3 regions of the Streptosporangium becharense genome follow, and region 3 is predicted to be linked to each of the others. Evidence: riboswitches for the same ligand, from Rfam matches in the RefSeq annotation. Region 3 holds a riboswitch; each other region holds the start of a gene.
What was found. Region 3 has a riboswitch for S-adenosylmethionine ahead of F4562_RS08435 (FAD/NAD(P)-binding protein). Riboswitches for the same ligand answer to the same signal wherever they lie in the genome.
Positions count from the first base shown of each region.

Region 1: another riboswitch for S-adenosylmethionine. It lies ahead of thrC (threonine synthase); the one in region 3 lies ahead of F4562_RS08435 (FAD/NAD(P)-binding protein).
Region 2: another riboswitch for S-adenosylmethionine. It lies ahead of F4562_RS18180 (aminotransferase class V-fold PLP-dependent enzyme); the one in region 3 lies ahead of F4562_RS08435 (FAD/NAD(P)-binding protein).

Region 1 is NZ_JACHMP010000001.1:4,360,231-4,367,340, forward strand. Features, by position in the region: gene F4562_RS19310 (alpha,alpha-trehalose-phosphate synthase (UDP-forming)) at 1-28, opposite strand, end outside; gene F4562_RS19315 (RNA polymerase sigma factor) at 263-826, shown strand; gene F4562_RS19320 (GNAT family N-acetyltransferase) at 941-1,276, shown strand; SAM riboswitch class I at 1,527-1,667, shown strand; gene thrC (threonine synthase) at 1,682-2,959, shown strand; gene F4562_RS19330 (MoaD/ThiS family protein) at 2,982-3,257, shown strand; gene F4562_RS19335 (cold-shock protein) at 3,695-3,895, shown strand; gene groL (chaperonin GroEL) at 4,268-5,896, shown strand; gene F4562_RS19345 (hypothetical protein) at 5,979-6,215, opposite strand; gene F4562_RS19350 (ATP-binding protein) at 6,663-7,022, opposite strand; gene F4562_RS19355 (GntR family transcriptional regulator) at 7,110-7,110, shown strand, end outside.
Region 2 is NZ_JACHMP010000001.1:4,121,367-4,128,476, forward strand. Features, by position in the region: gene F4562_RS18165 (DUF3180 domain-containing protein) at 1-114, shown strand, start outside; gene F4562_RS18170 (acyltransferase family protein) at 147-1,325, opposite strand; gene F4562_RS18175 (NADH-quinone oxidoreductase subunit D) at 1,380-2,576, opposite strand; gene F4562_RS18180 (aminotransferase class V-fold PLP-dependent enzyme) at 2,594-3,916, opposite strand; SAM riboswitch class IV at 3,969-4,084, opposite strand; gene F4562_RS18185 (TerC family protein) at 4,232-5,008, shown strand; gene F4562_RS18190 (cytochrome P450) at 5,202-6,401, shown strand; gene F4562_RS18195 (SAM-dependent methyltransferase) at 6,489-7,110, opposite strand, start outside.
Region 3 is NZ_JACHMP010000001.1:1,967,364-1,974,473, forward strand. Features, by position in the region: gene galK (galactokinase) at 1-1,085, shown strand, start outside; gene F4562_RS08425 (MarR family winged helix-turn-helix transcriptional regulator) at 1,330-1,887, opposite strand; gene F4562_RS08430 (MFS transporter) at 2,014-3,387, shown strand; gene F4562_RS08435 (FAD/NAD(P)-binding protein) at 3,600-5,258, opposite strand; SAM riboswitch class IV at 5,498-5,607, opposite strand; gene F4562_RS08440 (DUF402 domain-containing protein) at 5,675-6,166, shown strand; gene F4562_RS08445 (enoyl-CoA hydratase-related protein) at 6,308-7,081, opposite strand.

The sequences.
Region 1 (7,110 bases), 2.4 Mb from region 3:
GGTTCGAGGCGACCAGGATCGCGTTCATTCAACCCCCTCGACCTAAGGGACACGCCTGTTCTGAAGGCTAGCCGGGACCTCTCCGGGATGCCCTGCTCTTCGAAACAAGGAGGAACGCCGTTCATCAGATTGTGTCAGCTCTTGTCGGCAGCTCGATGGGTGCCTGTGGGTTCGCGTTCTTTCGGAAGCCGTATGACGGGTCGGCAAAGGTGTCCCCCGACCGTAGGATGTCTGCGACTGTGACCGCTGATTGGGGCTCGTGATGGCGCTGGATGAGACGACCGAGGAACTGGCCCGTGAGGCCGCCCGGGGCGACCACCGTGCGCTCGGCGAACTGCTGAAGCGGATCGAGCCCGACGTCTTCCGCCACTGCCACCGGATCCTCCCCTACCGGCAGGACGCCGAGGAGGCGTGCCAGGACACCCTCCTGGCGGTGGCGCGCAACATCAGCCGTTTCGAGGGGCGTGCCCGGTTCAGCACCTGGCTGCACATCGTGACGGCCAACTGCGCCAGGACCACCTACCGTTCGCTGAAGCGCCGCGCCGCCGAGCAGAGTTCGGACGAGCTGCCGCTGTTGCAGAAGCCCGACGTCGCCCGGGTGAGCGTGATCGCCGGTTCCCGGCTGGACCTCCTCGACGCGATGGAGGCACTGGAGACCGACAAGCCCGAGCTGGCCCAGGCGCTGGTGCTGCGCGACATCTGCCAGCTCGACTACAACGAGGTGGCCGAGCAGCTGGGCATCCCGCTCGGCACCGCCAAGTCCCGCATCCACCAGGCGCGTAAGTACGTGCAGGGGGCCCTGGGCGACGCCTACGGCCTGTTCTGATCCCGTCCGCGGGGTTTCCGGCCGAGCCGGGGGTTGCCGGTCGTGGTGCGAGGGTGTGCCGACGTGCCGGGCCGGTCGGCAGCGCAGAGTCGGCGTAGCTTCCATATTCCCGGTGTGGGCGGATCTGTCCGCCCACTATTCTCGGTCGCGGTACCGATCGGGTACCACTCCGGGGGCTACAAGGGTGTCCCCGTCGACGGGACCGTGGAGATCGGTTACGAGATCGCGCCGGGGTTCCGCCGCCGCGGCCTCGCCGGCGCCGCCGCGATCGCACTCGTCGACCGCGTTCTCGGGCACGGAGAGGTCACCCGCGTGACCGCGCACACGCCGGCGGGTGACGCCGCTTGCGGCGGGGTGCTCCGCAACGCCGGATTCAGCGTCGAGGCCCGGATCGAGGATCCGGAGCACGGCGCGATCGAGCGGTGGGTCCGGACCCGGTCCGCGAACTGACCGGCTGACAGGAGAGGCGCCGTCATGGCGCACGGCGGCCTCGCCGACGACGAGTGATCCCTGATCGGGTCTCGCCCGCCCCCGGGCGGGTGAGGCCCGAGGGAGGGTCTCCCCGTTCCGACCCGCGCGGCAGGGCAATCTGTCCGTCAGGTAACACGCTGCGTCTTGAAATATGAGACGGGTGGTCAGGGGCCCGGTGTGCCGGGGTAGAGTGCAGAAGACCTGCCCGTCAGGTCCACAACTGAACATTTGCTCATCCAGAGGGGTGGAGGGACCGGCCCTGCGAAGCCCCGGCAACCCTCCCGGTTCAAGACTCGTGATCTGACGAGGTCGGCCGGGACAGGTGCCAATTCCGGTCTGCGGCCAAGGTGGTCGCAGACGAAGATGAGGGAAAGGCCTCGCTTCATGGTGCTTGCGACCACTGAGAACACCACCGCTTCCCCCGCCCGCGCCGGAGACTTCGGACCCGCCGTCGCGCTGTCCTGCCGCGAGTGCGGTGCCCGTTACGACCTCGGTCCCAGCTTCGCCTGTATCGAGTGTTTCGGGCCTCTGGAGATCGCCTACGAGTTCGGTCGCGTGACCAGGGCTCAGATCGCCGAGGGGCCGACCAACATCTGGCGCTACCGCGCGCTGCTGCCCGTCCCGGCGGACGTGACCACCAAGCCCAACATGGCCCCCGGCTGGACCAAGCTGGTCAAGGCCGACAACCTCGCCCGTGAGCTGGGCATCCGCTCGCTGCACATCAAGGACGACTCCGGCAACCCCACGCACTCCTTCAAGGACCGCGTGGTGGCCATCGCCGTCGAGGCGGCCCGCAACTTCGGCTTCCACACGCTCTCCTGCTCCTCCACCGGCAATCTCGCGGGCGCGGTCACCGCCGCCGCGGCCCGCGCCGGGCTGGACGCGTGCGTGTTCATCCCGGCGAACCTGGAGGAAGCCAAGATCGTCATGGCCTCGGTGTACGGCGGCAAGCTCGTCGGCATCGAGGGGACCTACGACGACGTCAACCGCTTCTGCTCGGAGCTGATCGGTGACGAGCTGGGCGACCGCTGGGGCTTCGTCAACGTCAACCTGCGGCCCTACTACGCCGAGGGTTCCAAGACCCTGGCCTACGAGATCGCCGAGCAGCTCGGCTGGCGGATCCCGGACCAGGTCATCGTCCCGGTCGCCTCCGGCTCCCAGCTCACGAAGATCGACAAGGGCTTCAAGGAGTTGATCGCCCTCGGCCTCGTCGAGGACAGGCCGTACAAGATCTTCGCGGCCCAGGCCGAGGGATGCTCGCCGGTCTCGGCCGCGTACAAGGCGGGTCACGACGTGATCCGCCCGGTCAAGCCCGACACCATCGCCAAGTCGCTGGCGATCGGCAACCCGGCCGACGGCCCCTACGTGCTGGACATCGCCCGCCGCACCGGCGGGGCGGTCGAGGACGTCACCGACGCCGAGATCGTCGAGGCGATCCGCCTGCTGGCGCGAACCGAGGGCATCTTCGCCGAGACCGCCGGAGGCGTCACCGTGGGAGTCCTCCGCAAGCTGGTCGCCTCCGGGGTGCTCGATCCCGAGGCGGAGACCGTGGTGCTCAACACCGGCGACGGGCTGAAGACCCTCGACGCGGTGGCCGGCCAGGCACGTCCCACCGCGGTCATCCGGCCGTCTCTTGACGCATTCCGTACGGCTATCGCCTAAAAATCGCGAAAGGTATTGAATTATGAGCGTTTCTGTACGGATTCCGACGATCCTCCGGACTTACACCGGCGGAGCCGCCGAGGTGAACGCCGAGGGTGCCACCCTTCGTGACGTTCTGCAGAAGCTGGACGCGGACTTCCCCGGCATCGGAGCCCGGATTCTCGACGAGACCGGGAAGATCCGGCGTTTCGTGAACGTCTACGTCGGTGATGAGGACGTCCGTTTCGCCGACAATCTCGACACCGCCACGCCCGCGGGTGCCCAGATCTCCATCATCCCGGCGGTCGCCGGGGGCTGACCCCGGATTCGGCGGTCCCGCACCGGATCCCCCTCCCGCGCAGACCCGGCGGCTCCGCTTCGGATCCCGCTCCCGCACCGATTCGGCGGTCCCGCACCGGATCCCGCTCCCGTGGGACCGCCTGGGGCACACTCTGTACCACCTCATATGACACCCGCCCGGCTTCCGCCGGGCGGGTGTCATGCTTTGTGGCGCGAGGTCGCATTCGTTGGCTCCGTAAAATAATGTAATCTTTAACTAACTAATCGTGATAACCAAACATCCTCGCGTACTAAATGCGTCGGTAAAGAGGGAGTTTGTTGGTTGACTCTGTTGCCCAACCGCGTCTCACAGGTATGGTCGAGGGCGATCGACGTAGGCGATGTCTCCGCCTCGGAGATTGAGGACTTCGCGAGAGGAATGGGCGTCGTCCTCAAGCCCAGTAAGAGGAGTCGCAAGTGGCGCAGGGCACCGTCAAATGGTTCAACGCGGACAAGGGCTACGGCTTCATCGCGGTAGACGGTGGTAAGGATGTGTTCGTCCATTACTCCGCAATCATGATGGACGGTTACCGCTCACTCGAACAGGGCCAGCGGGTCGAGTTCGAGATCACCCAAGGTCAGAAAGGCCCGCAGGCGGAGTCCGTCCGGGCGGTCTGACGTAGCCGTTCCGTGAATTCTGCGGAAAGTTTCGGCTGGGTCCGGTGGCAGCGCAGTCCGCCGGAACCGTCGCGGAGGCCCGGCCCATCCCCTTGGCGGGTGGGCCGGGCCTCCGCTTTCCGGCCGGGATCCGGCCTCCCGGGTGGTCGCAGGGCATGGGATCCGGCTTCCCGGGGCGGTCGCAGGTCATGGGGGTGCGGCTTGCACTCGGCAGGGTAGAGTGCTAAACAGATGGTTGGCACTCACGGTTTGAGAGTGCCAACCCTGGATCGAGGCGATGGGGCCTGCCGAACGGAGTCGTGGGCCCACATGCCGTCGCGGGCGTCGACTCGGTCCGGTGCAAGCCACCCTGTCTTTGGGAGGTCTAGCCGTATGGCAGCCAAGATGATCTCGTTTAACGAGGACGCCCGTCGCGGTCTCGAGCGCGGTATGAACCAGCTCGCGGACGCGGTCAAGGTGACCCTCGGCCCCAAGGGCCGTAACGTCGTTCTGGAGAAGAAGTGGGGCGCCCCCACCATCACCAACGACGGTGTCTCCATCGCCAAGGAGATCGAGCTCGAAGACCCGTGGGAGAAGATCGGGGCCGAGCTTGTCAAGGAAGTCGCCAAGAAGACCGACGACGTCGCAGGTGACGGCACCACCACCGCCACCGTCCTCGCCCAGGCTCTCGTCCGCGAGGGTCTGCGCAACGTTGCCGCCGGCGCCAACCCCATGGCCCTGAAGAAGGGCATCGAGGCCGCTGTCGAGCGTGTCTCCGAGGAGCTCTCCAAGCTGGCCAAGGACGTGGAGACGAAGGCGCAGATCGCCTCCACGGCCTCGATCTCCGCCGGCGACCCGCAGATCGGCGAGATGATCGCCGAGGCGATGGACAAGGTGGGCAAGGAAGGCGTCATCACCGTCGAGGAGAGCAACACCTTCGGGCTGGAGCTTGAGCTCACCGAGGGTATGCGCTTCGACAAGGGCTACATCTCGCCCTACTTCGTGACCGACCCGGAGCGCATGGAGGCCGTCCTCGAGGACCCGTACATCCTCGTCGTCAACTCCAAGGTCTCCGCCAACAAGGACCTGCTCCCGGTTCTCGACAAGGTCGTGCAGGCCGGCAAGCCGCTGCTGATCATCGCCGAGGACATCGAGGGCGAGGCCCTGGCCACCCTGGTCGTCAACAAGATCCGTGGCCTGTTCCGCTCGGTCGCGGTCAAGGCCCCGGGCTTCGGTGACCGCCGCAAGGCCATGCTGGGCGACATCGGCATCCTCACCGGTGCCCAGGTCATCAGCGAGGACCTCGGCCTCAAGCTGGAGTCGACCGCGCTCGACCAGCTCGGCCGCGCCCGCCAGGTCATCGTCACCAAGGACGAGACCACCATCGTCGACGGTGCCGGCGACGCCGAGCAGATCGCCGGCCGGGTCAACCAGATCCGCGCCGAGATCGAGAACACCGACTCCGACTACGACCGCGAGAAGCTCCAGGAGCGTCTCGCCAAGCTGGCCGGCGGCGTGGCCGTCATCAAGGCCGGCGCGGCGACCGAGGTCGAGCTCAAGGAGCGCAAGCACCGCATCGAGGACGCCGTCCGCAACGCGAAGGCGGCCGTCGAGGAGGGCATCGTCCCCGGCGGTGGCGTGGCCCTGCTGCAGGCCGGCGCCAAGGCGTTCGACAAGCTGGAGCTCGTCGGCGACGAGGCCACCGGTGCCGCGATCGTCAAGAAGGCTCTTGAGGAGCCGCTGAAGCAGATCGCCGTCAACGCCGGCCTTGAGGGCGGCGTCGTGGTGGAGAAGGTCCGCAACCTCACTCCGGGCGAGGGCCTCAACGCCGCCACCGGCGAGTACGTCAACCTGTTCGAGACGGGCATCATCGACCCGGCCAAGGTGACGCGTTCCGCGCTGCAGAACGCGGCGTCCATCGCGGCGCTGTTCCTCACCACCGAGGCCGTCATCGCCGAGAAGCCCGAGAAGAACGCTGCTCCGGCCGGTGGCATGCCGGGCGGCGGCGACATGGACTTCTAAGTCCTGACGCTTTCCACGAGAAGAGGCGACCCCGAAGTGCCGGGGCCGTCTCTTTTCGTGTTCACCGGTGCTTCTCCCGTGCTCATCCCGGGGAGCGGGGGTGGAATCCCGGGCCGTGCCCGGCGTCGGCGGTCGCGGGGCGGCCGGAGCCGGGCCGGTAGGTCATGGTCAGCGGCCCGTACAGGCGCAGGACGCCGGGGACGGGGACGCACGTGCCGGGCGGGCTGGTGGCGAACAGGCCGAGTTGCGGGTTGCCGTGGACGAACCAGACGACGCCGCGGGTGTCGGTGACCAGGTCGCCGGGGCTCAGATCGCTCATGGATGCCTCCTTCGTGGTGGTTCGGCGGTGGTTGTGCGGTGACCGGTTGTGCGGGGTCCGGTGGTCGGCGGCCTGCTTGTGGCCGGTCGCCGGTGGTCGGCTTGTGGCCGGTCGTGCGGGGTCCGGCGGGCGTGGGATGGGTGTGGGACGCCCGCCGGACGATCAGGGGGTGGCCCGCCGCCCCTCCAGACGGGCGGGCCACCCGGCCCCCGAGGCGAGGCCCCACATGCGGTACCTCGGGGGAGCCTGGGTGGTGTGCCGGGGCGGTGTGCAGGGGGGCCGCGCGCCGGGATCGCGGCATCCGGATGGTGGCGGCCGGGCCGTCTGTCACGGTTCGCCGACGTGGTGCCGGACGACCTCAGCGTGCCGGTGCGGGGTGAGCGGGGAGGGGCCGAGCTCAGGGGCTGGGACGTGGTACTGGCGGATCACCTGGGGCCGGGGAGGACGTCATGGCGGAACCGCCTGCCGTGACCGAATTTCGACCTCTATGAGGTGACCGGTTTCGTCTCGGCTACACCGTGCGGTCCAGACACGGGTTGATAGCTTCGCCCATTCGGGGCCATCTGGCATGTAGAGGAGGCCGGGGTCGCGAATTTCGACCGTGAGTCCTTCGAGGGAGGGGGTGGCCTTCAGGCGGACCATGACGTTTTCAGGAGTGCGGCGGATCGCGATGGCCATCAACTCGCCGATCACTTCGCCGGCGTCTCTGGCCAGGTCCGGGTGAGTGGGGGAGGCGACGAACTGGATCCACTCTTGCGCCTTCCGGATGGAGGCGAGGACTCCAGGAAGGGAATGCTCATACGACATAGGGACCACCAAAGCTTGGTAGCTAGATTGGATGCTTGATGCATAGCTTGCTACCTAGGTATCAAGCCCGTCAAGCTAGTCCCTGTGA
Region 2 (7,110 bases), 2.2 Mb from region 3:
GACTTCTACATCGCCGGTGGCTCGTTCCTGGCCTGCGTGCTCCTGGTCTGCTCCGCGCTGTACCTGGAGTACTGCTGCAAGGTGCCGAAGGACTCCGGCGAGGCCGGACGCTGAGCGGTCCCGCCGGGGGTCATCGCCGGCGCCCGCTACGCGGGGTCGGCGGCCTCCGGGTTCGGGACCTCCGGGTTCGGTGCCTCCCGCCGTCGTGAGGAACCGGTCCACCTGCGGCCGAACAGCATGATGACCGGCAGCGTGCACACCAGCGCTCCACCGACGGCCAGGGGCCGCTCCAGCCACCAGAACACGTCCGGCGGGGCGACGCTCGCGGCGGGGGCGCCGCCGAGCAGCCCCCAGGTCAGCGCCACCCAGATCGCCATACCGGTCGTGTGGAACAGGAACAGCGGCAGCGCGAACCTGTTGACCGTCTCGTTCACGCGCTGCCATCCCGGGCGTTCCAGCAGGCGTTCCATGAACGGCCGCACCATCTCCACCAGGCCGACCTGGAAGGTCAGCAGGGCCACGATGACGAAGGTCGGCGGTGCCATGTTGGAGAGCCGGTCGCCGGGCACGCCCACCATCGAGCCCGGGTAGATGCCGGAGTAGACCAGGCCGAACAGGGCGAACAGCCCGGTCCACAGGAGCGCGGCGTCGAAACGGCGCGGCAGCCTCACCACCCTGTCGTAGAAGAAGCCCGCCTGGTGCGCCAGCCCCCAGACGATGACCATGTTCAGCCAGCCCACCGCCTCGTACCCGTAGCGCAGCCGCAGCACGTCGACCACGAGCGCCGCGCCACCGAGCCAGATCAGGGCCAGCACGTCGAAGTGCCGGTGCAGCCAGAGCGAGACGGGAAGCAGGGCGACCAGCGTCAGGTAGACGCCGATGAACCACAGCGGGCTGATGACGAGCAGGACGACCTTGTCCATCCACCGGATCCCGAACGCCTGCGTCACGATCACGCCCAGCACGACCCAGGTGCCCGCGAGCGCCAGCGCGGGGATCGCCAGGCTGCGGATGCGCCGCCACACGAAGGTGCCGATGCCGACGCCGCGTTCGCACGCCCGGTGCCACGACAGCAGGTGGACGTGGCCGCCCACGTAGAAGAAGAGCGGCATCACCTGGAGCAGCCACGTCAGGATCCACAACCCCGAGGTGAAGCCCAGCGGGCTGGTCGGCGACGGGCCGTCCGGTCCCCAGGCCAGCATCGTGAACGCCCAGTGCCACAGGACCACGACGAGCAGGCTGAACGCCCGCAGCCAGTCGACATACTTGTCGCGCCGCGGCCCGGTGGCCGCCGGGGGAGTCGCCACGCCGTCGTGTTCGCTCATGCGGTCGTACCATGCCTCACTGCTCGCACCCCTGCCTGCCGGTGCCGTCCGCGGTCACTTGTCGATGTCGCCCACGACGAAGAACAGTGAGCCGAGGATGGCGACCATGTCGGAGACGAGATGACCGGGAAGCATCTCGCGCAGCACCTGGACGTTGTTGAAGGAGGCCGAGCGGAGCTTCAGCCGCCACGGTGTCTTCTCCCCGCGCGAGACCAGGTAGTAGCCGTTGAGGCCCAGCGGGTTCTCCGTCCAGGCGTAGGTGTGGCCCTCCGGCACCTTCAGCACCTTGGGCAGGCGCTGGTTGATCGGCCCCGGCGGCAGTTCGCGGATGCGTTCCACGCAGGCGTCGGCCAGGTCCAGGGAGACCTTGAGCTGCTCCAGCAGCACCTCGAAGCGGGCCAGGCAGTCTCCGGCCGACCGGGTGACGACCTTCACCGGCAGCTCGCCGTAGGCCAGGTAGGGTTCGTCCCTGCGCAGGTCGACGTCGACGCCGGAGGCGCGGGCGATCGGGCCGCTCACGCCGTACTGCATGATCGTCTCGCGGTCCAGGACGCCCACGCCGCGCGTGCGGGCCAGGAAGATCTCGTTTCCGGAGATCAGGTTCTCGATGTCGGGCAGTCGGCGCCGCACGTCGGCCACCGCCCGGGAGACCCGGCCCAGCCACCCCTCGGGCAACTCCTCCTTCAGGCCGCCGACCCGGTTGAACATGTAGTGCATGCGTCCGCCGGAGATCTCCTCCATCACCGCCTGGAGGGTCTCGCGCTCCCGGAACGCGTAGAAGATCGAGGTGATCGCGCCGAGTTCCAGGGGATAGGAGCCGAGGAACATCAGATGGCTGAGCACCCGGTTGAGCTCGGCCATCAGGGTGCGGGTCCACACCGCCCTGACCGGCGTCTCCATGCCGAGCATGCGTTCCACCGCCAGCACGACGCCCAGCTCGTTGGCGAACGCCGACAGCCAGTCGTGCCGGTTGGCGAGCACGATGATCTGCCGGTAGTCGCGGACCTCGAACAACTTCTCCGCGCCGCGGTGCATGTAGCCGACGATCGGCTCGGCCGCGCTGATCCGCTCGCCGTCCAGGGTGAGCCGCAGCCGCAGCACGCCGTGCGTGGACGGGTGCTGCGGCCCGATGTTGAGGACCATGTCCTCGGTGGCGAGCTCCTTGCCGTGCGCTTCCTGCACGGCGCCGGCTCCCGCACCGATCCCCACGTCCAGGCTCCGGGGTGCGCCTTCGGCACGAGGCTCAGTCATAACCCCATGCTGTCACGTCAACCGCGAGAGACAAGATCCCGCAGGGCGGTGACGAGGCGGTCGACGTGTTCGGCGGTGGTGCCGATGCCGATGGAGGCGCGGACGGCGGAGGCGGTGCCGTCCTCGCAGCCGCCGTCCGCGGTGCCCAGGAGGTGGCGGACGAAGGGGTGAGCGCAGAACTTGCCGTCGCGGACGCCGATCCCGTAGTCGGCGGAGAGCGCCTCGGCGACCTCGCGGGCGGTGAAGCCCTCGACCACGAAGGAGACGATGCCGACGCGGGGGTGGTCCGGGCCCCACAGCGACAGCTCCCTGACACCCGGGACGGTCGCCAGCCCCGCGCGCAGGCGGTGCAGGAGGCGTTCCTCCTCGCGGACCAGCACGCTCCACCCGGTGGCGCTCAGGGCGTCGCAGGCGGCGGCCAGCGCGACGGCGCCCAGGACGTTCGGGGTGCCGGCCTCGTGCCGGCTCTCCGGGTCGTCGTGCCAGTCGGCCTCGCCGTCGCCCACGGCCCTGACCGCGCCGCCGCCCCGCAGGTACGGTTCCGCCCGCGCCAGCCAGTCGGAACGGCCGATCAGCGCACCGGTGCCGAACGGGGCGTACAGCTTGTGGCCGGAGAAGACCACGTAGTCGAGGTCGAGCGCGGTCAGGTTGAGGCGGCGGTGCGGGACGAGCTGGGCGGCGTCGACGAGGATGCGGGCGCCGTGCCGGTGGGCGATGTGGGCCAGGGCGGCGATCGGCCACAGCTCACCGGTGACGTTGGAGGCGGCGGTCACCACCAGCAGCTTGGGGCCGTCGAGCGCGGCCAGGGCCTCGTCGGCGGCACGGACGGCCTCGCCGGGGAAGGCCGGCGGCGCCAGCCGCACGGCGTCGCCCCAGGGCAGCAGGGAGGCGTGGTGCTCGGTGTCGAAGACCACGGCGGTGGTCCCCGCCGGCAGGCTGCGGGCCAGCAGGTTGGTCGCGTCGGTGGTGTTGCGGGTGAAGATCACCGAGTCGTCGGGGCGGGCTCCGACGAAGGCGCGGACGGTGTGCCGGGCCTGCTCGTAGCGGGCCGTGGTGAGCTGGGACGCGTACCCGGCGCCGCGGTGGACGCTGGAGTAGGCCGGGAGCGCGGCGGCGACGGCGGCGCTCACCGGCTCCAGACAGGGGGCGCTGGCGGCGTAGTCGAGGTTGGCGTAGCGGACGATCCGGCCGCCCCGGACCGGGACCTCCAGGTCCGAGCCGAGCACCGCGGGGATCGGCCGGTCGCCGGACGGGCGGGCCGCGAGGGTTCGCGGAGCCGCGGCGGCGTCCGGGGACGCGGTGTCGGCGGCGGCAGTGGTGAAGATCGTCAGAGTGGACACGCCGGCGCTCCTTCGAGGTCGTCGGACCCCAAGCCGTGGCGTTGGTGCGTGGAGCCCGCGCTTGCCCGGCACGCTGCGCGCCGGACCAGGTCTTCACCCGGGGCACCCCGCCGCGGACGCGAGGGTTGCCGGCCAGCGAGCCGGGGCTTGTCACTGGCACTCATGACCTACGCCGGAACTATAACCGACCCCGGGCCGCCTCTCGCAAGTCCGAAATGTAATCAGGCCGATACGTGGGCAGGAACTTCCGGTGCCCGTCGGTCGTCCTGGCAGTCAGCCGACGGAACCCGACAGGGACCGACAGAGGAGGAAGCGATGGACTGGGTGACCAACCCGGAGATATGGATAGGGTTCTTCACCCTTGTCGCCCTGGAGATCGTCCTGGGCATCGACAACATCATCTTCATTTCGATCCTGGTCGGGAAGCTCCCCGAGGCGCAACGCGACCGGGCACGCAAGATCGGCCTCATGGTCGCCCTGGTCAGCCGGCTGGCGCTGCTGCTGGCGCTGTCGTGGGTGATACGCCTCACCAACCCGCTCTTCGAGGTCTTCGGGCAGGGGATATCGGGGCGTGACCTGATCCTGATAATCGGCGGGCTGTTCCTGCTGGGCAAGAGCGTCTTCGAGGTGCACGACAGCCTGGAGGGCAAGTCCGGCCACGCCGGGAGCAAGGTGGCCGCGTCCTTCGGTGCCGTGATCGTCCAGATCATGATCCTCGACATCGTCTTCTCGCTCGACTCGGTGATCACCGCGGTCGGCATGGTCGACGAGGTCGGCGTCATGATCGCTGCCGTCATCGTCGCCGTCGCCGTGATGCTGGTCGCCTCCGGGCCGATCAGTCACTTCGTGGACCGGCACCCGAGCATCAAGATGCTCGCGCTGTCCTTCCTGATCCTGATCGGCGTCGTGCTGATCGCCGAGGGCTTCGAGCAGCACATCTCCAAGGGGTACATCTACTTCGCGATGGCGTTCTCGCTGGTGGTGGAACTGTTCAACATCCGGCTGCGTTCCAAGGCGGGCAGGGACGAACCGGTGGAACTGCACCGCCGCTACGAGCCCGAGGAGCAGGCGGGCGGACGCGCCGACTCCTGAGCGCCGGCCCTCGCGGACCGGTCGCCGTACGCCAGCTCCCGTGTGCGGGCAGCCGCGGGCCGGTTCGCGAGGGCCGGTCGCCGCAGACGGATCCCGCGTGCCGGTCGCCACACCCGGCGGCCCTCACGTGGGGCCGCCGGGCCGCCGTACCTCTCGGCTGGGAGGTCGCTGAGCTGGCGATTACGATGCATGAGTGCGTTTTGATCCTTGGAATCCGGAATTCATCGCCCACCCGTACGACGCCTACGACGAGCTGAGACGGGAACGGCCGGTCAGCTTCTTCGAGCCGACCGGCCAGTGGCTGATCGCCCGGCACGCCGACGTCAACGCGCTGCTGCGCGACCGCAGGCTCGGCCGGTCCTACCTGCACGTCGCCACCCACCAGGAGTTCGGCAGGCCGGACGACCCCGAGTTCCAGGATCCGTTCTGGCGGGTGGTCAGGGCGGGCATGCTCGACGTCGAGCCGCCCGTCCACACCCGTCTGCGGCGGCTGGTCTCCAAGGCGTTCACCCCGCGGATGGTCGAGGCGCTCCGTCCCAAGGTCGCCCGGATCGCCGGCGAGCTGGTGGAGGCGTTCGTCGAGCGCGGCGGCGGAGACCTGATCGCCGAGGTCGCCGAGCCGCTCCCGGTGACCGTGATCGCCGAGATGCTCGGCGTGCCCGAGGCCGACCGCCACCTGCTCCGGCCGTGGTCCGCCGACATCTGCGGCATGTACGAGCTCAACCCCTCCGTCGAGGCCCAGCACACCGCGGTCCGCGCCGCCCAGGAGTTCTCGGACTACCTGGTCGGGCTGGCCCGATCCCGTCGCGCCGACCCCGGCGACGACCTCATCAGCGCGCTCGCCCTGGTCGCCGACGAGGGGGACAGGCTCACCGAGGAAGAGCTGGTCGGCACCTGCGTGCTGCTGCTCAACGCCGGGCACGAGGCCACCGTCAACGTCACCGGCAACGGCTGGTGGTCGCTGTTCCGCAACCCCGCCGAACTGGAGCGGCTGCGCGCGGACCACGGTCTGCTGCCCACCGCGATCGAGGAGCTGATGCGCTGGGACACGCCGCTGCAGATGTTCGAACGCTGGGTGCTCGAGGACATCTCGGTGGGCGGGGTGGACATCCCGCGCGGCACCGAGGTCGCGCTGCTGTTCGGCTCCGCCAACCGCGACCCCGAGGTCTTCGCCGACCCCGACCGCCTGGACGTGAGCCGGGCCGACAACCCGCACATCTCCTTCGGCGCAGGCATCCACTTCTGCCTGGGCGCCCCGCTGGCCAGGATCGAGCTGGCCGAGTCGTTCGGTGCCCTGCTGCGCAGGGCACCGAAGATGGAGCTCGTCGCCGAACCGTCCTGGGGTCCCGGCTACGTCATCCGCGGGCTGCGCTCCCTGGACGTGACCGTCTGACACGTCTGACGTCTCGCGAGTGACCGCCGCCGGGGTGTCACCGGGCGGTCGTCACCGGGTGACCGCCGCCGGGTGGTCGTCACCGGATCAGGAACGGGTCTGGACCAGCCAGCCGAACCCGCCGAACCCCTCGGCGGCGATCAGCTCCGCCTCCTCGGAGGCGCGGGCCAGGGCCTGCAGGTAGCCGCGCGGGTCGTCACGGGCGCGCTCGACGGGCGGACGGCCACCGGTGACGCCCAGCGCGCGCAGCGCCTCGCGCTGGGTGGTCAGGGCCGTGGTGACGGCTCCCACCCGCTCCCCGGCGTCCGCGCAGGCGTCCAGAGCCACATGGGCGGTGATGTCGCACGAGCCGTCGGGCACGGGCGTGACCGTCGCGCCGTCGCGGTATCCGGTCAGCGTGCCGTAGGGCGGGCGATCGCCGCGGGAGTGGGCGTAGTCGATCGCGATCGCCCAGCCGCGCGCGAGCCGGCCGATCACCGCGGCCCACGCCTCGTCGCGCGGTCTGCCGATCTCGGCCCGCTCGCCCGCGGTCCGTATCGGCCACCAGCGGTCCAGCCAGGCCAGATCCGCCTCGGCCGGTCTGTCGCCCAGCCGTTCCCCGCCGTCGGCGGGGTCGACCAGCACCAGCCGGGGCCCGTCGGCGGTCTGCTCGGCGAGGTCGACGGGGATGTTGTCCAGCCACTCGTTGGCGACCACCAGCCCGCGGACT
Region 3 (7,110 bases):
GCGCGGAGCCGGTGGGCGTCTGGCATGCTCCGGGCCGGGTCAACCTGATCGGGGAGCACACCGACTACAACGACGGTTTCGTGCTGCCCTTCGCGGTGCCGTGGGGGGTCACCGCGGCCGTGTCACCGCGCGAGGACGGAGTGGTCCGGCTGCGGTCGCTGCAGACGGGTGCCCCGGTGACCCTGGAGTCCCCCGACGAGGCCGAGGGCTGGGCCAGGTACGCCGCCGGCGTGTTCTGGGTGCTCCGTGAGGCCGGGCACCGGGCCGGGGGTGCGGACGTGGTGATCGACGGGGACGTTCCGCAGGGAGCGGGGTTGTCGTCGAGCGCGGCGCTGGAGGTGGTCGTCGGCACGGCGCTCAACGAGCTGTACGGGTTGGGCCTGTCCAAGATGGAGGTCGCCCTCGCCGCCCAGAAGGCCGAGAACGATTTCGTGGGCATGCCCTGCGGGATCATGGACCAGGCGGCCTCGGCCCTCGCGCAGGAGGGTCAGGCGTTGTTCATGGACTGCCGGAGCCTCGGCACCAGGAACATCCCGTTCGACCTGGCGCAGCACGGCCTCCAGCTGCTGATCATCAACACCGGGGTTCATCACGAACTCGCCGACGGGCAGTACGCCCGCCGCCGGCAGGACTGTGAGAACGCCGCCAAGCGACTGGGCGTCGACGCGCTGCGCGACGTCACCGACCTGGCGGGTGCCCTGGCGAAGCTGGGCGGTGACGAGCGCAAACGGGTTCAGCACGTCGTGACGGAGAACCACCGGGTCGAGGCGGTGATCGGGCTGCTGCGGGCCGGGGCGGTGCGCGAGGTCGGGGCCCTGCTGAACGCCTCCCACCTGTCGCTGCGCGACCAGTACGAGGTTTCCTGTGTGGAGTTGGACGTGGCCGTGGAGTCGGCGGTGCAGGGTGGTGCCCGTGGTGCGCGGATGACCGGCGGCGGGTTCGGCGGGTCGGCGATCGCGCTGGTGGCCGACGACCGGGTGGAATCGGTGCGGGAGTCGGTGACCGGCGCCTACGCCGAACGCGGCTGGGCCGCGCCGGAGATCTACCCGGCGACCCCGGCGGCGGGAGCCCGCCGGCTGACCTGAGAGCCGTACCTCCACCGGCCGGTCCAGGGGTCCAGGAACGCCGACCCGCGGACCGGCCCGAGAACCCAGCCCCGCGGACCGGCCCGAGGGCCCGCCCCCGCGAACCGGCCCAAGGACCCGGCCCCGCGGACCGGTCCGAGAACCCGACCTCACGGGCCGGCCCGAGGACCGGCCCGAGGGCCCTGTCCCCCGCCTCCGGCATGACGAGCCGGTCGTGGAGAGGGGGCGCCGCAGCCTTCCGAGGTCACTCCCGAGGGGCGACGGTCGGTTTCCGGTCCGCAGACCAATCGGGCATCAGCGGTGTGCCGTCGGCCTCGGCGGCGCGCACCATCCGGCGCAGCAGGCCGTCGAGCAGTTCGAGTTCGCCGGCGTCGAGGGCGGAGAGCAGGGCCCGTTCCGACCGGTCGCCCTCGGCCATGCGCTCCTCCCACACCGCGCGTCCCGCGTCGGTGAGTGCGACGAGGAGGCGGCGGCGGTCGCCGGGGTCGTGGGCACGTTCGATGTACCCGGCCCGCTCCAGCCGGTCGAGCCGGTTGGTCATCGTGGCCGGGTGGGTGTCCAGCCACTCGGCCAGCCGGGACGGCGTCGCCCGGTAGGGCGGCCCCGCCGCGACCAGGTAGTGGATCACTTTGTACTCCCACGGCTTGAACCCACTCGCCGTCAGCCAGGCCTCTTCCTTGCGCTTGAGCAGGCGCATGAGCATCTGCATGCGCGTGATGATCCCCTCGGCCTGGGGGTCGAGGTCGGACAGTTCGCGTGACCAGTGCGCGATGTGTCGGTCGATGGAGTCCGGCTCGGCCATGCCCACAGCGTAACGGCCGTCCCGGCACCGCTCTCGCCCTCGCCCGCCCCTCCCCTGCCCGGCCCATGACGAAGATCATTTTATTATGGATGCATATATTCTTATTTCGTAGTAAATTTTCACCCCATGACCCCTCTCAGAGACATCTGGGCGCCCCTCCGCGACCGCCGGTTCCTGCTGCTGTGGAGCGGCCAGACGCTCTCACACGTCGGTGACGCCATCACCGCGGTCGCCCTCGCGCTGGCGATCGTGAAGGCGACCGGTTCCGCCACCGACCTCGGCATCGTGCTGGCCGCCCAGTCGGTCGCCACGGTGACGCTGATGCTCCCCGGCGGAGTCTGGGCCGACCGGCTCCCCCGCCATCGCGTGATGCTGACCGCGGACGTGGTCCGCGGGATCGCCCACGCCGTGATGGGCATCGAGCTGGTCACCGGCACGGTGGACATCGTCCACCTGGCGGTGCTCGCCGCCGTCTCCGGCGCCGGTTCGGCGTTCTTCCTGCCCGCCACGACCGGTCTGGTGCCCGCCACCGTGGCGCCCGAGCTCCTGCCCCGGGCGAACGCGCTCATGGCGATCGCCCAGCGCGGGGCGATGCTGCTCGGACCGGGCATCGCGACCACCATCGCGCTGACCGCCGGGCCCGGCTGGGCACTCCTGCTAGACGCCGTGACGTACGCGGTCAGCGCCGTGCTGCTGGGACGGCTCCGGATCCCGCCGGTTCCGGCCGCACCGCACGAGCCGTTCGTCCGGCAGCTCGCCGACGGCTGGCTGGAGCTGGGCCGCCACCGCTGGTACTGGACGAACCTGATCGGCCACTCGTTGTGGAACCTGGGCCGCTGTGTGCTGATCACCGTCGGCCCGGTGATCGCCGTCGGCAGCCTCGGCGGTGAGCTGGCGTGGGGGACGATCGTGCAGGGCGGCACGATCGGCGCGCTGTGCGGCGCCCTCCTGGTGCTGCGCGTCAGGCCCCGCAGGCCCCTGGCCGCGGCCAACATCGGTCTCGCGCTGGGTGCGCTGCCGCTGGTCGCGCTCGCCGCTGGGGCGCCCGCGCTGGTCGTCGCGGCGGCGTACGGGATGATGACCGGCGGGCTGGCGTTCATGGCTCCGCTGTGGGAGACCGCGGTGCAGGAGCACATCCCCGCCGAGGCGGTCTCACGGGTGTCCGCCTACGACTGGATGCTCTCCCTCGGGCTGATGCCCTTCGGCATGGCCCTGGCCGGTCCGCTGGCCGACGCGGCGGGTACGGCCGTCACCCTGTACGGTTCCGCGGCCGTGATCGCGATCTCCTCCCTGGGCGTCCTGCTGCTGCCGGACATCCGCGACCTCGGCATGAGGGACGCGGAGGACCACCACCCCGACCGGACCGGCACGGACGGCGACCTGCCCGGCCGGACCGGTCCCGGCGCCCCGGCCAGCCAGGCCGGTTCCGACGACCCGTCCAGTCGGACCGGTTCCGGCGACAATCTGCCCAGCCGGGCCGCCGAGTCAGGCGTCGCCTGACGCGCTCTCCGGCCTGCGGGCCGGAGCACCGGGGCCGGAGCACCGGGGCCGGGCCGGTTCCGGTCCCGGACACCGGTTCCCGGGCGGTGCCGCCGCAGGGCCGGGAATGCCTCCCCTCCCGCCGGGACGGCCGCGACGGCGCGGGAGGGGACGGGCCTGACGGGCCTGAACCGCCGGGAGGCACCTCCGCGTCCTCGCGGTCAGGCTCACTGTCAAGCGACGTGGTGGAGGTGGGTGCCGACGGCTTCGGACAATACGATCCGGGCGAGCGCGTCGGTGTGGCGGAGGAGTGGGGCGTCGGTGCCAGGGCGGGTGAAGCCGTCGTCGGCCGGGCCGCCGGAGGTCCGGGGGCCGAAGGCGAACCTGCGAGGGTGGGGGATGCCGGACTGGTCGAGCACCCGATGGTCGGCCGGACGCACCCCGAGCAGGCCGGACTCCTCCGTGACCTCGCCCCGCCCCCGCAGGGAGGCGATCAGCGGGTCGGCGGCCCCGCTCACGCCGGACGCGGACGATCGGGCCCCGCTCACGCCGGACACGGACGATCGGGCCTCGATCAAGGTTTCCGCCCGGACGGTGCCGGGCACGGTGGGGCTCTGCGCCAGCCACCGTCCTTCGTGGTGCTCGACGCGTAGGCCGGCGCCGAGGAAGGTGAGCACGCCCGCGCTGACCAGCGCGCGCAGTTCCTCCAGGCGGGAGCCGGGCGGTCCGCCGGTGACGTGGTCGAAGAAGCTCTGGAACCACGGGTCGTGGATGCCCCGCGCGGCGAGAACACCGTGAACCGGGAACAGGGCCAGGACGACGGCGTGGTCGGCGCTGTGCCCGGGGTCGGCGCGCCGCTCCAGGTCGGCCGCGAGGTAGCCGCGCATCCACTTCTGCAGCCCGGCCGCGTCACCGAACCGCATGCCCTCCAGGGGCCGGTCCAGGCGCTCGAGGTCAAGCCGGTCCCGGTGCCGGGGAACGGCCGTGCGGATCAGCTTGCGCATCTCGGGACTGCGCCACTCCTCCGCGGCGAACGCCTCCTCGAATCCCGGCCAGGCGAGGCAGGACCGCTCGGGATGGGCGGTGATCAGCTCGTGGTAGTAGGCGAAGGTCAGCTCCTTGGCGACCAGCGGCCAGAGGTCCCTGCGGAAGTTCCACGGCCCGTCACCCGCCGTCCGCACGGTGGGGAAGCGAGGCGCCGGCGGGCGGGCGCCCGCAAGGAGACGGCCGGTCCGGGCACGGTACGGCACTCCGCGGTGCGACCCGGTGTGGAGCAGGGGTTCCCGCCCGCTGGGCAGGTAGACCAGCTCGCCGTCGTACTCGCGGGAGAAGCGTCCGCCGCGACCGGAGGTGAGCAGTGTCGTCAGGTCGGTGAAAGCCGCCCCCAGACCGCGTATGATCACCGGCTCGCCGGCGGGGATCCCGTCCGGGTCGAGGTTCGCCGCGTGTGGGGTGGGCGGACGGTCCGGGCCGGTGCACGCGATCCGGGCGTCCGGCTCGTCCTCCTGCCCGACCGAGGTCCGCCCGTCCCCCTGCCCGACCGGGGCTGGCCCGTGCTCCTGCCGGGCGGAGGTCGGGTCATGGTGTTCCCCCGCGAGGATCACGGCGTCGACGTCGAGCGTCCGGCCGTCCTCCAACCGGACCGCCTGCCCGCCGGGGACGTCGACCAGGTCGACCGCCCGGGTGACGTGCACGTGTACCCGGACCCCGCGGGGAGCCGCCCGTAACAGATCGGTCCGCTCCCGGCCCCGGATCTCGTCCGGGGGGTGCGGGTCGACGACGTGCAGGTCCAGCGGTGGCAGGCCGAGCAGTCCGGAGGCGTTGGCGCAGATCTGTTCCACCAGGCAGGTGCCCGCGGGGCCGGCGCCGATCACGGCGATCGAGGCGGTCATAGCGCGGCCGCTCTGCGGCGGGCCCCGTCCCGGCCTGCGTGGAGCGGCGCGCCGCGGAGCCGCCGGGCACCGCCCCCCTCCCCGGGAACGGGGACCGCGCCGGAACCGGCGTTCCCGGGGAGGGGGGACGGGAGGCCCGGACGGCGACAGCCGCGGGTGCCGAGGAAGGCGGGGACCGTGTTCAGTGTGATCTCTGACATGTCGTCGCTCCAGGCATGCCTCGGTGGCCCCGTGACGGGTCCGCGCACTCGCGGCACGCCTGCCGTGCCGCCAGGTCTTCCCGGGGCGTCCCGCCGTGGTGGGAGGGACGCCGGTCAGCCGGCCGGGCCTCACGCTGACGCTCTTAACCTAGTTATAAGGTAGGAAATACATGGATCATTGTCAAGCCGTATGGTCAGGGCATGTCACACGAGAGCGTGAGAGTGGTTTACCGCAAGTACGACGGATCGCTGCACTGGCACCACCGCGGCCTGCTGCTCGGCGAGGACGAACACGGCGTCTGGACCGGTTGCGTGGCCGGCTCCAGCGGCCACAAGGGTGACGGGCCCCCGGTCGTATGGCCCTACGCGTTCGTGATGCTCTTCCCCCGAGACGGCTGGTGGACCGCCGTCTTCAACGCCGCCCCGAACGACGTCGAGATCTACTGCGACGTCTCCACCGTGCCGCGGTGGAGCGACGGCGAGGTGACCATGGTCGATCTGGACCTCGACGTGATCCGAATGCGAGGGAACGGCCGGGTCTTCCTCGACGACGAGGACGAGTTCGAGGAGCACCGGGTCCGGTACGCCTACCCGCCCGACGTCGTCGAGAACGCCCGTGCCGCCGCCGACCGGCTGCTGGAGGCCGTCGGCGCCGGTGCCGCCCCCTTCGGATCCGCGGCGCCCCACTGGCTGGCCCGGGTCACCTGAGCCCGGCCCGCCCACCCCGGATCCGCGGCCCCCGCCGACCGGCCCGGACCACCCGAGCCTCACACCCCGGATCCGCGTCCCTCGCCGACCGGCCCGGACCACCCGAGCCCGGCACATCTGCGCGCCGCGGGTGCGCCGGGCCTACAGGGGCGGGAACTCGGGGGCGCGGCGCTCGACGAAGCTCGCGACGCCCTCGGCGAAGTCGGGCCGAGAGAAGGACTCCGCCATCAGGCGGACGGCCGCGGACTCGGCCTCTTCCAGGCTGCGCCGCCAGTCACCCCAGACCTGGCGTTTGATCACGGCCATCGAGGCCGGAGAGCTGTACACCGCGAGCTCACGGGCGTAGGCCAGCGTCTCGGCGAGCAGCCCCTCCCCCGGCACCGACCGGGCGGCCAGCCCCAGCTCGAACGCCTCGGCACCGGTGAAGGTGCGGCCGGACAGCAGAAGGTCCATCGCCTTCGCCTGTCCCACCAACCGGGGCAGGATCCACGACAGACCGTACTCGGCGATCAGGCCGCGCCGGGCGAAAGCTGTGGTCCACTTGGCTTCGGCCGCGGTGAAGACCAGGTCGCAGACCAGGGCGTGGACCATGCCGAGGCCGGCGCAGGCACCGTTGACCGCCGCGATGACCGGCTTGCGGATCGTGGCCGGGAAGGTCGTGGGACGCGGGTCCGGCCGGGAGTCGTAGGAGCCGTCCTGGATGGCGTGGAGCGTCTGGAAGTCGGCTCCGGCGCAGAAGCCCCTGCCCGCGCCGGTGACGACGATCACCCGGACCTCGGGATCCTTCTCCGCCTCGGCCAGCAGGTCGAAGTAGCGTCGCCCCATCTCGTCGGTCCAGGCGTTGAGCCGGTCCGGCCGGTTGAACGTCAGCGTCAGCACGCCCTGTTCGACGGACGGCAGAACCAGGTCCAGCATCCCGACTCCCTCCTGGGAGCCCTCGCCCT